One region of the Methylobacterium sp. AC832 genome, then DNA from elsewhere that is predicted to be linked to it. Evidence: predicted binding sites of a transcription regulator. Region 1 holds the regulator's gene; each other region holds the start of a gene.
What was found. Region 1 encodes LexA, which represses DNA repair genes until DNA is damaged. Its sites were predicted from a motif close to TGTTCNNNNTGTGTTCNG; they were not measured.
Positions count from the first base shown of each region.

Region 2: the regulator LexA is predicted to act here: its motif matches at 2,737-2,754, upstream of AC0IXR_RS03475 (DUF3072 domain-containing protein).
Region 3: the regulator LexA is predicted to act here: its motif matches at 1,657-1,674, upstream of AC0IXR_RS24135 (ImuA family protein).

Region 1 covers NZ_CEEDMV010000001.1:1,076,004-1,080,254, forward strand. Annotated here, with positions in the region: gene gltX (glutamate--tRNA ligase) at 1-276, opposite strand, end outside; gene AC0IXR_RS04990 (ComEC/Rec2 family competence protein) at 455-2,725, shown strand; gene lexA (transcriptional repressor LexA) at 2,719-3,456, opposite strand; gene AC0IXR_RS05000 (GntR family transcriptional regulator) at 3,823-4,251, opposite strand, start outside.
Region 2 covers NZ_CEEDMV010000001.1:742,789-747,039, reverse strand. Annotated here, with positions in the region: gene AC0IXR_RS03490 (MATE family efflux transporter) at 1-876, shown strand, start outside; gene AC0IXR_RS03485 (DUF937 domain-containing protein) at 995-1,852, shown strand; gene AC0IXR_RS03480 (Flp family type IVb pilin) at 1,889-2,140, opposite strand; gene AC0IXR_RS03475 (DUF3072 domain-containing protein) at 2,481-2,726, opposite strand; gene AC0IXR_RS03470 (TetR/AcrR family transcriptional regulator) at 2,979-3,542, opposite strand; gene AC0IXR_RS03465 (glutathione S-transferase family protein) at 3,647-4,251, shown strand, end outside.
Region 3 covers NZ_CEEDMV010000013.1:15,222-19,472, forward strand. Annotated here, with positions in the region: gene AC0IXR_RS24130 (Y-family DNA polymerase) at 1-916, opposite strand, end outside; gene AC0IXR_RS24135 (ImuA family protein) at 843-1,553, opposite strand; gene AC0IXR_RS24140 (collagen-like protein) at 1,875-2,888, shown strand; gene AC0IXR_RS24145 (TIGR03862 family flavoprotein) at 2,883-4,118, opposite strand; gene AC0IXR_RS24150 (ComF family protein) at 4,177-4,251, opposite strand, start outside.

The DNA.
Region 1 (4,251 bases):
GAGCAGGCTTTCCGCTACCTCGCGGTGCCGCGCGGCGCGGGCGAACTGGTAGACGACGTCCCCATCCCAATCGAGCCCGAGCCAGCGGAGCCCGTCGAGGATCGCATCGATGGCGCCCTGGGTCGAGCGCTCCCGATCGGTATCCTCGATGCGCAGCAGCATCCTGCCGCCGAAATGACGGGCATAGAGCCAATTGAAGAGCGCCGTGCGCGCTCCCCCGATATGCAGGTACCCCGTAGGGGAGGGGGCAAAGCGCGTAACGACGGGTGACGACATCGGGCGGTTAAACTTGTGCGTGAAGTGAGAGGGCGGATCGACCGGCCCGGATCGGCGCATGTAGCATGCGTTTTCGATGACGTTAAGAAAGCGTGGCGCCGAGTCGCGAAACGGGGACGATTTCGCGCGGGCGGCATCTCTCGCGCTTCGTGAGCCGTGAGGAGAGACGCAGCCGGAGATGGCGCAGGCCAGTGCGCGAGCCACGGGTGCGACGGGTGCCGCCTTGGCCTCGTCACGCTCACCCGCGATCCTGATCGGCGCGATTAGACGCTGGATCGTCGACGGGCTGGTTCAGGAATCCGAACAGAGGCGCCTGTTTCCCTGGCTTGCCGTCACGTTCGGTTTTGGCATCCTCGTCTGTTTCACCGCCACGGATGGTCAGCCGGCGCTGGCAGCACCCCTCCTCGTCGCGTCCGCACTCTCTGCCCTCGCACTTCGCCTCGGTTCGAGGCCCGTGGCCTTGGCATTGGTTCTCGGACTTGCCGTAGCCTTCCTGGGTTTCGCGGCCGCCACCCTGAGGATGCAGGTCGTAGCGGCACCCGTCCTGGCCCGGACGACGATTGCCCCGCTCACCGGATTGGTCGAAGCCCTCGACGAACGGGAAGTCGGCGCCCGCCTGATCGTCCTCGTGGAGAGTTTCGGCAACCTCCCGCCGGATCGCCGGCCCAGGCGGGTCCGCGTTTCCTACAAGAAGGCCCTCGCGCTGAAGCCGGGCGATTTCATTTCGGCGACGGCACGGCTCCTGCCGCCGCCCGACGCGGCCCGCCCCGGCGGATATGATTTCGCCCGGGATGCCTATTTTCGCGGGATCGGTGCCGTCGGTTCCCTGGTAGGCAAGATCGACGTCAAGGCTCCGCCCAGGCCTTTGCCCCGCTCCGTAGCGCTGGCAGCCGCCGTAGACGACGCCCGCAACGCGCTGACCCGGCGCATCACCGACGCCAATGGCGGGCAGGCCGGCGCGGTGGCCGCCGCCCTGGTAACGGGCAAGCGCGGCCTCATCAATGCCGAGACCAACGAGGTTCTGCGTGCGGCGGGAATCTACCACGTCGTCTCGATTTCCGGCCTCCACATGGTGCTCGCAGCCGGCGTCGTGTTCTGGCTCGTCCGCGCGCTGCTCGCCCTCGTTCCGGGGCTCGCCCTGGTTTGGCCGATCAAGAAGATCGCCGCCGGCTTCGCCATGGTGGGTGTCACGGCCTATTGCGTCTTCTCGGGCTGGGATATCGCTGCCGAACGCTCGCTCATCATGACGTTGGTGATGCTCGGCGCGATCCTGGTGGATCGCCCGGCTTTGAGCATGCGGAACCTCGCGCTCGCTGCCCTCATCGCCCTCGCGCGCGAGCCGGACGGGATTCTCGGCCCGAGCTTTCAGATGTCCTTCGGCGCGGTAGCCGGCCTCATCGCTTGCGCCGGTGCGCTCAATCGCTGGATGCCGCCACGCGAAGGTGCGGGCCTCTTGGCCCGGATCTGGCGGTTTCTGGCTGTCGCGGTCCTTGGCACGCTGGCGACGACATTGATCGCCCAGATCGCCACGGCACCCTTCGCAACCTATCATTTCCAGACCGTCCAGCCCTTCGGCATCGTCGGCAATGCCCTGACCTTGCCCCTCGTCTCCCTGGCGGTGATGCCGGCGGCGGTTCTTGGGATCCTCGCCTATCCCTTCGCACTGGACCAGCCGGTCTGGTGGGCGATGGGGCTCGCCGTACGCGGGATGCTCACGATCTCCGGCTGGATCAGCGGGTTCGGACACGCCACCCTCGTCGTCCCGGCCTATGGCAGCACGGCACTCTGCCTGCTTGCTCTCGCCCTGCTCCTGCTGACACTTCCCGTCTCGAGCTTACGCTGGATCGGCCTTGCTCCGGCCGCTCTCGGTGTCGTGCTCGCTACCATGCCGCCGCGTTACGACGTCTACATCGACCGTGAGGGTGGCGGTGCAGCCTTCCGCGACGGGGACGGCCGATTGAGCATTCTCGGCAGCCCGCCGGCCTTCGTCCTCGAACAATGGCTCAAGGCGGATGGCGATTCGCGGAAAGTCGCCGCCGTCGCAGCCTCGCCGAGAAGCCGATGCGATACCGTCGGATGCGTCGTCGAGTTAGGGCCGGGTCGGATCGTCGCCCTGGTCAAGGACAAGCGGGCCTTCGCGGAGGATTGCGAACGGGCGAGTGTGATCATCGCCCGCCGTGACGCCCCCAAAGACTGCCGGGCCGGCTTCGTCATCGATCGCGCATACCTGGCCCTACGCGGCGCTACCGCCATCCGTTTCGGCCCCGAAGGACCGCAGGTCACGTCCGCCCACCAACCTCATTCTCGTCCGCCATGGCGGCGGGCGGTCGCCGTCGTCACGCCGTCCCCTTCGCCTCCGAAGGAATCGGGACCGAGTGCGAAACCCATAGAAGCCGAGGCCGACGACGGCGATCCGTCATCCGAAACGCAGCCGGACGGGCTTCAGTAACGACGGACCAGGCTGACGAGCCGCCCCTGGATCTGAACACGATCCGGTCCCAGAACCCTCGTCTCGTAGGCGGGGTTTGCCGCCTCCAGAGCGATGGAGGAACCGCGGCGACGCAGGCGCTTCAATGTGGCCTCTTCATCGTCGATGAGGGCAACGATGATGTCGCCTGTATTCGCAGTGTCCTGCTTCTTGATCACGACAAGATCACCGTCGAGGATACCCGCTTCGATCATCGAATCGCCGCGGACCTCCAGTGCGTAATGTTCGCCGCCGGCCAGGAAGTCCGGTGATAGCGTCACGGAATGACTCTGATTCTGTATGGCGGAGATCGGCGTGCCGGCCGCGATCCGTCCCATGACCGGGATCGTGATCGACCTTCCGCTCTCGTCCTGGGCCTGGGTCGTTGGCTGGCGCAGGGACGGCATCGCCTTGGATCGACCGCCTTCGACGACACTCGGCGTAAAGCGGCGAACTTCACCGGTGGGAGCGGGCTTCGGCGCCGGTGCACCGGTCAGGCTCTCAGGCATCCGGATCACTTCGATCGCCCTGGCGCGATTCGGCAAACGACGCAGAAATCCGCGCTCTTCGAGGGCTGTGATCAACCGGTGGATCCCCGACTTCGATTTGAGATCGAGGGCGTCCTTCATCTCGTCGAAGGAGGGCGGGACGCCACTCTCCTGCATCCGTTGTTGGATGAATTGGAGAAGATCCAGCTGCTTACGCGTCAACATACAGATCACTCTTCCACTGAAGCCAATGGCCGCGACTAACGCCGCTGAAACAAAACACGAACACGGTAGACGTTCCGCAAGTGTTCTGCAAGGGTTCCGTTAACCCGGTGGTAGAGTTTGTTCCTGAGGCGCAATGTTTCGTTCAAGCGGCCTTGCCGCTGGCCGGCTTGGCGTCCGCCGGTATCACCCGCCGGGCCCTTCAAGCATCCGAAGGGGCGTCGTGCCGCGGGGGCTTACCCCGCCCCTGTATGGCGGGCCTTCGCGGTGTCCGGCGGAGCCGCGCGCCCAGTCCCCGCCGATGACTTAGTCGGTCACCGACGGCCGGGGAGCCATGCGATATGGCGGGTACTCTGGGGGCAGCGTCGATCAGTCGAGATAGTCACCATATTTCTCAACATGGCTGGCGAGGCCGAGGCCGTGCTCGCGCACGAGGCGTTCCGCCAGATCTGCATCGCGCGCTTCCAATGCCTTGATGATCGCCACGTGTTCCTTGATCGAGTTGGCCGCGCGTTCCCCCTGACGCAGCGCGGTGTTGCGAATACCGCGGACATGCATCAGCAGGTTGCTGGTGATGTCTTTGATCACGTCGCACTGGCCGAGCGAAATGATCTTCTGGTGGAAGCGAATGTTGGCCTCCGAATACTCGTCGAGATGATCCGACGGGCGTCCTTCATAGAATTCTGGAAAGTGCTCACGCAGGCAGTGAAGTTGTTCGTCGGTGGCACGCTCGCAGGCGAGGCGCGCAGCCATGCTCTCCAAGGCAGACCAAGCCTGGATCATGCTGACAATTTCTTT
Region 2 (4,251 bases), 330 kb from region 1:
GATCCCCTCCTCATCTTCACGGCGGGGCTGGGGATCGACGGGGCCGCCATCACCACCTGCGTGGCGCGGGCGACCTTCGTCCTCGTCGGTCTCTGGGGCGTGCGCCAGCACCGGATGCTCGCCACGCCGAGCGTCGCGGATGTGATCTCGGACGCGCCCATCGTCTTCAGGATCGCCCTGCCCGCCGTGCTCACCAATCTCGCCCCCTCGGTGGCGAGCGCCTTCATCGCCCATGCGCTGGCCAAGTTCGGCGCCGTGGCGGTGGCCGGCAACGTGGTGATCGACCGGCTGACGCCGGTCGCCTTCGGCGGCCTCTTCGCCATGTCCGGCTCGATCGGGCCAATCCTCGGCCAGAACTGGGGAGCGGGGCGGTTCGACCGGATGCGCGGCGTGCTGAGGAACGGCGCACTGGTGACGGCGGTCTATGTCGTGGTGGTCTGGGCCGCGCTGATCGCCTTTCGCGGCCCCTTGACGGGCCTGTTCGAACTGACCGGCACCGCCGCCGACCTGTTCGTCTTCTTCTGCCTCGTGAGCGGAGGCGTGTGGTTCTTCACCGGGCTACTGTTCCTCGCCAACGCCTCGTTCAACAATCTCGGCTTTCCTTTCCTGTCGACCTTCCTCAATTGGGGCCGCGCCACCATCGGAACCGTGCCCCCGGCGCTTCTCGGCGGCTATCTCTATGGCCCCGAGGGCATCATCGCCGGGGTGGGGTTCGGCTCCGTCGCCTTCGGGGCGATCGGCATCGCCCTCGCCTTCCGGACGGTGACGCAGCTCGAGCAACGGGCCGGTTTCGCGCGCGAATTGGCCTCGGAGGCCGATGCGGATGCCTCCGGGGGCGATATTCCGGCCCCGGAGAGGCCGAACGCACTGGTTTAGAGCCGGGACGGGCATGATCTCGGGCTGGTAAGTACGACTGGGATGCGACAGAGTTCGCGTCTCGACAGCAGGCCGAAGCAATTCGGCCTGGCCGCGATGGGATCAAGAGGCTGCCGCCATGTTCAACCTGTTCGATCTCTTGCAGGCGCAGGGCGGCATGGACCCCAATGGTTTCATGGGCGCCAACGGTTTCGGCCAGCAATTCGGATTGTCGCCGGATCAGACCCGTCGGGCCATGGAAGCGCTGATGCCGGCCCTAACGCTCGGCCTCCAGCGCAACGCCGCCGCCGATCCCACCGGCTTCACCCAGATGTTCAGCTTCATGGACCCGGCCGCGCTCGCCGCCCCGCAGGCCAAGCCGCAGATGGATGCCATGATGCGCCAGCTCTTCGGCTCGCAGCATCTGAGCCAGGCCGTCCTGCAACAGGCAGCTGCGGTGAGCGGCGTGGCGACGCCCGCCCTCCGGCAGATGCTGCCGCTCATGGCCGGCATGGTCGTGGCGGGGATCGTCCACGTGATGATGAATCCGGGGCAGCCCGCTCCCCAGCCCGCGCCTCCCCCGCCCTCGCCCTTCGGCATCCCGACCCATCCCTATTGGACCGAGATGATGAACGGCTTCATGAAAGCGAGCGGTGCGATGCTGTCTTCGCCGATGCAGGCCGCCCCCCCTACTCGCACCGCCCCGGCACAGAAGAGCCTGCCGCCCGCACGCCTGTTCCCGGCGGCCCGACCGGCGCAGGATTCTTCCCCCACGCCCGAATCCCGTCAGGCCTCGGCCGGCGCGCAGCAAGGTGCCGCACTGAACCCGTTCGATCTGTTGCAGCAGATGTTTCAGTCCGGGCTGGAGGTTCAGCAGGAAAACGCGAGGACGATGCAGAGCCTGTTCGACAGCCTGTGGCGTGACGGCATGGCGTCCGTGGGCTCGTCGAAAGCCAACAACCCGACGCCGAACCGGCCCGGCCAGACGCGCCGCTGAAGCCGGCGCCGCACGAGACGCGCGGGGCACGAACGCTCAAATACTCCGGGTGAAAGCCTGCGCGACAGACTCGTAAAGCTCGCGGACCCGGTTGGTGTAATTCAGCAGCGCCGTGACGATCCCCAGGACGATCACGCTGGCAATCAGCGCGTATTCGATCGCGGACGTCCCACTTGTATCTCGAGCGAACCGCGAAGCGCTTTGTGAAAGACGGGACGGAGGGCCATCCGAGGACGCGATCGGCTTGGCGACCGTAGATGTCACATCGTTTTTTTCAGAAATCGTCATCGAGCGAGGCGATCCCTGAAGAAGCAGCGCCCGCCTTCCTACGACGAAAATCATTGCCGACGGTTTAAACAAATACCAGCGAAACGCCGTCGGACTTCCAATGGGTACGTGCCCCTCCGCCAACGCGACCAGGGGCTCGACATCCGGTTCGATGTGCCGCGATCCGGCAGCGACGGCCCAGCGCTTTCACCGCTCACATCGTCATTCAGCGTCACCGGGTTGCCCGGCCCCGAAGGGCCGAGCCAAAGGCGCGCTAGACATCACTATGCAGGACGAGACGGATCGGGTCTCGCCCTATCGAAAACGCGTGCCGCAAGCCCGCGACCGGGGCTGCCGTCCATCAAGCTTTTCCGGATTCCTTGCGCAGCGCGTCGATCCGTTTGGAGGCCTCGGCCTTGTCCAGATCCGGCTCGAACGAGTCGGGTGATTTCGCCTCCTCCGACAAGGTCTTGAGATAGGAAGCCTGCGCGCCGGTCATCGGCTCGTCGCCCGTGGTCCATTCGCTCGGATCCTTGATCCGGTTCGATGCATCGCCACCCGCCGTCTTCGGGTTCTCGTTCTCGTCCGTCGCCTGCTTCTTCGTCATCGCTCGACCTCGTTCATGAATTGTTCTCTCCATAACGAGGCGGTCGCCGATGAGTTCCGAACCCTGACCATCCCCGGGATGCGGGGTGTAAGCCTCACTCCGCCACGATCCTTCGTTCCGGCAACCGGCGGCCATATCGTTGGTGCCCCGCTAGAGCTGCGCCCGACCACGTTGGGTCGGGAGACATCTCCAGGCCTTTGTTTTGCCGCGCTCTTTTTCGCCGAACCGGGATCCACTTCGGCGGAGAGCGCTCTAGCCCGGCAGAAGTCCCGCCTGACGGTAAGTGTCGATCGCCGCATCGTAGACGGAGAGATCCGACCGGCTTCTCGCCAGAAGTTGCGCGCCGGCGATGGCCGCGAAGATGGCCCAGGCTCTCGACGTGGCGGTCTCGGCGGTAACCGGGGATGCGGCGGTCAGCTGTCTGCGGATCCAGGCCACGTTCACCTCGGCGAAAGCTCGTACCTCCGTCTTCACGTCGTCCGGCAGGTCGTCGTGCTCGGCGGCCATCATGCTGCCGAGGCAAATTCGGTTGTCGTTCTGGAGCGCCGTGCGGAACGTGTCGGGGTAGCGCCGCAGACAGGCGACCGGATCCGGACATGCGTCCGATAGGGCCTCCAGGGCAGCGAACGCATCTTCCCGGTAGCGCCGTGCCACCGCCGCCCCTAGGGCAGCCTTGCCGGGGAAATAATAGTGGATGCTCGCCGCCTTGATTCCCACCTCCTCCGCGAGATCGCGGAAGTTCAGGCCGCCATAGCCGCGTGCCTGCGCGGTCAGCCTTGCGGCGTTCAGGATCAGTTCCCGGGTGCTCTCGCTCATCCTCCGCTTCTACACCTGCATTCTATCGATTGGCAGGTAGACGTTGACGTGTCTTCATCGACCTGCATGGTGTATCTACCAACTGGCAGATAGAGAGTGTGCCGATGAAAATCTACGACCGTGAGGCGGGTCCCCATCCCGCACGAATCCGCATCGTCCTCGCCGAGAAGGGGCTGGAGGAGAGGATCGAGTTCGTCAGTATCGACCTCATCGCCGCCGAGCAGAAGCAGCCTGGTTTCCTGGCGATGAACCCGATCGGGAAGGTCCCGGTCCTCGAACTCGATGACGGGACGATCATCACCGAATCCACGGCGATCACGGAATATCTTGACAACCTGGACGGCCATCCGACCCTCACGGGTACGACACCGCGTGACAAAGGCGTCATCCACATGATGCAGCGGCGCGCCGAGATGATGCTGATCGATGCCGTCGACGATTATTTCCATTACGGCACCCCCGGCCTCGGCGGCGCGCTGCGGCCGTGGCGGATGCCGGATTGGAGCGGGGCCAAAGAATGGGGACAGCGGCGCGGCGCCTATGCCGTCGCCAACATGCCCTATTTCAACGATCTGCTGGCGAAGCAGCCCTTTCTCGCCGGAGACGGCTTCTCGATGCCGGACATCACCTTGTTCGCCGGGCTGATGTTCGCCGAGATCGTCGGCCTGCCGATCGCCCCGGAACTCACCGCCCTTCACGCCTGGCGCGG
Region 3 (4,251 bases), on a different contig from region 1:
TCTTCTCGATGCCGTCGACCCGATGCAGGCTCAAGCGCAGGGATTGCGCACCCATGCCCGATGCGGCGAGACGGGGGGCGATCTCCCGCATCAGCCGGATGGCAGTGGCGACGATGCCGGCCTGATGTCCGATCGGGTCGAGGAAGCCCTGGCTCGCGCCGAAGGCGGCAGGCTCGGCCAGGGAGACCAGCGGTTCGGGCCTCCTCCCCAATGCCTGATCGAGGCGCAGGAGCAGGGTCTCGCCGAAGCGTCGGGCGAGGGGAGGGCGGGGTGCGTCGGCCAGCGCTCCGATCCGGCGCAGGCCGAGGCGACGCAGCGAATCCGAGATGGACGGCTCGATCCGCAGGGCGGCGACGGAGAGGTCGCGCAGGGACGGTGCATTGTCTCCGGGCGGCACGATGACGGGCCTCGCCGAACCGCCGTGGCGGGCATGGGCGAAAGCGCAGGCGGGTGTGTCGGCCAGGGCCAGCCGGGCGGGAATCGCATTGGCCGACAGGCGACCGGAAAGGTCGGCCATCAGGCCTTCCTCACCGCCGAACAGATGGCTCGCCCCCTCCACGTCGAGGAAGAAGCCGGCAGCACCCTCTGCCGGTCCGAACGGCGCGACCACGGGCGTGTAGCGACGGGCCCAGAGGCAGAGCCGCGCGAGGGCGGCGGCATCGGCCTCCGGGTCGGCGGGGTGGACGGCGATGCCGGGGCCGATCCTCGCTCGGGCTCGCGCCAGGGGCTCTCCCGGGCGCAGGCCCAGGGCCCAGGCGGCGGCATCCACCGCGGTGATGCGCAGACCCCCCGGGCCGATGGCGGCCACGACGGAGGGCGCGACCGCTTCTGGCGCCGCGTGTTCAAGCCGTGTTCGAGCGCGCCTGAGGCGCGTCAGCGGCCACTGCTCCAGCCAGACCGAAACGATGCGCGGCATGATCCCACTCCAGAAGCCAATCCCCGGTCCGTCCGTTGCGGCAGCGGTCGAGCCGTGCCCGCCAGCAGGGCCGCTCGATGCAGCCGAAGCGGTCCCGCAGGGCCGCCCCCGACCCGATCCGCCAGCGGGTCGCGGCCATGTTCGGGTTTTCCGCCTGCGGCGGCCGCAGGACGAGGAGGAGGCGGGAGGCCGCCTCGCCCGCCAGATGCAGCCGACGGCTCTGTTTCAGCGGCAGGCCGGCATCCACCAGCCCCGCCACTGCCCTCAGGCCCTGAGACCGCAGGGCTTCCTCCACGGCGCGGTAGGCATCCGCGTCGTTCTCCACCTCCAGGATCAGCAGGCGGCCCGGATCGAGGCCGAGCCCGGCGAGACCATGGCCGTAGGGCGTCGGATGGCCCTTGCCGATGACGAGGAGCGCCTCTCCCTCCACCCGCGCCAGGTGACGCGCCACGAGGGCGAGGGTGAAGCCCAGGGCCGCCGCCTCGTCGCCCTCGGCTTCCGGCGCGATCTCGTGCGGTCGCCCGAGAGTGAGGCCGTTGCCGGGAAGCCCCGAATCGATATGCGCGATTCCCAGGGGCAACGACTCGACGCGGAGGGCGTCGGAATGTCCTCCCCCGTGATCGCGCAGGGCGGCCATCGCAACCCTCCGGCGCCGCGCGAACTCGTCCGTGTTCGTCTCGCCCTCATCGCGCATTGTCCGTTGAGCCAAAGCCATCCTGTCCGCACCGTCGCCGGACGATAAGAACAAAACAAGAACACACTCAACAGGTTTCAGGGGTCTGAAAAATTTCCCAACGCAAACAGTCGTTTCCCCTGTGGACGGCTGTGGATGAGTGTGGACGGCCGAGAATCGGAAGGGCGTTCGAGCCCCTCATTGTGGACTTGACCCCATGGCCGGACCCGGCATTGTCCCTCCGCCGTGCCGGACCCCCGGCGCATCAGCCGGGAGAGAATGCCCATGCGCCTCGACCAAGCCGCCCAGTGCCAGGCCCTTCATCGCCCGTCCGGAAACAGCCAGAAGGCCGGTTCCCTGTTCGGCAAATCGCTGATCGGCCTGATGTTGCTCGTGGGCTCCTTCTCCGGGGCCGCCTTCGCGCAGGCGCCAGGCCAGGTCAGCCCCGGCCAGCCGGGCCGTGGGATGAGCGCCGCCCCGGCGACCGATGCCGCAGCGGCTCCGGGGCCCAGGGCCAGGACCAGGCGGGTCGTGACGCCGTCGCAGCCGATCCAGGTTTACGATGCGCGGATCGAGGGGGGAGACCTGCGAATCTCGGGCAGCGTGCGCAAGGCCGGCACCGTCGTCATTCTCGACGAAGACATCTCGGTGATGGCCGATTCGCGCGGGCGTTTCCTGTTCCGCCTTCCCTACCGGCCGGCTACCTGCGTCGCGGCGCTGAAGGCCGGTGAGGACGAGAGGGAGGCGGTGGTGGCCAATTGCGCACCCACGGGCGAGCCCGGCCCCAAGGGCGATGCGGGCCCCGCAGGCGAAACCGGGCCCCAGGGCATGGCAGGGCTTGTCGGACCGCAGGGGATTGCGGGCCCCGCGGGCGAGGCTGGGCCGAAAGGGGAGACGGGACCGAAGGGCGAGGCCGGGCTCAAGGGGGAGACTGGCCCCCAGGGACCGATCGGTCCCAAGGGCGATATGGGTCCCAAGGGCGATGTCGGTCCCAAGGGTGAGGTTGGGCCAAAAGGCGATGTCGGCCCCAAGGGGGAAACGGGTCCCAGGGGCCCTGCCGGTCCTCAGGGCGAGCCGGGGGCGGCTGGCATCACGGCCAGCGCCGCCAACTCCAGCCTTCGTCCCGTCCGCAACGAGACGTGTTCGACAAGCGGCTGCGAGTTGAGCTGTGCCAGTGGCGAGGCCTTCGTCTCGGCCTATTGCCTGTCCTCGGGTAGCCCGTCCTTCGCCAATGGCGGCGCCAGCGCGTCCTGCCCGTCCGATGCCAAGGGCATGGTCGGGTTCTGCACGCGGTTATAGGCCCGCGCCGGCTTCCTCGAGCCAGCCCATCATCCCGGCGGCCGCCGCGCGACCGCTGGAAAAGGCCCCCTGCAGCAGGTAGCCGCCGGTGGGGGCTTCCCAATCCAGCATCTCGCCGGCGACGAACACGCCGGGCCGCGCCTTCAGCATGAAGCGGGTGTCGACGGCCTCGAAGGCGACGCCCCCCGCCGTGGAGATCGCCCGGTCGATCGGACGGGGAGCGAGCAGGCGCAAGGGAGCCGCCTTGATCAAGGCGGCGAGATCGCCCGCCGAGGATGGAAGCGCGCGGCCGGCCGCCTCGCGCAAAACTCCCGCCGCCACGGGGTCGAGCCCCGCATCCTTGCGCAGACGCGTGGCGAGGGAGGCGCCCTGTTTGTGCGTCGCGAGGCGTCGCATCAGCGCATCCTCGCCGAGGTCCGGCCGCAGATCGAGGACGAGACGGGCCTCGCCGCGCTCCTCGATCGCATCGCGGATGAGGCGTGACAGCGCATAGACCGCTCCGCCTTCGATCCCGTCCGTGGTGATCATGGCCTCGCCGCGCACGGTCTCGTCGCCGAGCCTGAGCACGACGCGCTTCAGGGGCGTCCCGGCGAAACGTTCGCGGAACACGTCCGACCATGGCACGCTGAAGCCGACATTGGCGGGTTTGAGCGGCGAGACGGCGATGCCTGCCCCGGTGAGAAGCGGGACCCAAGCCCCGTCCGAGCCGAGCCGTGGCCAGCTCGCACCACCGAGGGCCATCAGGGTCGCTTGAGGGGTTACAGTGACCCGCCCGTCCGGCGTCTCGAAAGCCAGGCTTCCATCCGCCTCCCAACCGAGGAAGCGATGACGGGTGAGGATGCGGACGCGGGCTGCATCGAGCCGCCCCAGCCAGGCCCGCAGGAGCGGGGAGGCCTTGAAGCTCTTCGGGAATACACGACCGCTCGACCCGACGAAGGTCGGCTGGCCGAGCCCCTCGCACCAGTCCCGCAAGGCTTGCGGAGGAAACGCGTCGACCGCCTTCGCGAAAGACGCATGCGCCGGGTGGTAGCGGCGGTGGAACGCCTCCAGCGGCTCGCTATGCGTGAGGTTGAGGCCGCCGCGCCCGGCGATGAGGAACTTGCGCCCCACCGAGGGCATCCGCTCGTAGAGCGTGACGCGGTGACCGGCCTCGGCCAGAATCTCGGCGGCCGCCAGCCCGGCCGGGCCTCCGCCGATCACCGCGATGTCTCGTGACGTCAATCCTGTCATGGACGTTGGGAGGCCGTGGCGGAGCCCGGCTGTCAAGGGCGGAGGTCGGTTTGTTGGTTCAGCCTGCCTCGGCGGCGACCAGGGCGAAGGTGAGGACGTCCACCGAAGCCGCTCCTCCCCGCAAGAGCACCCG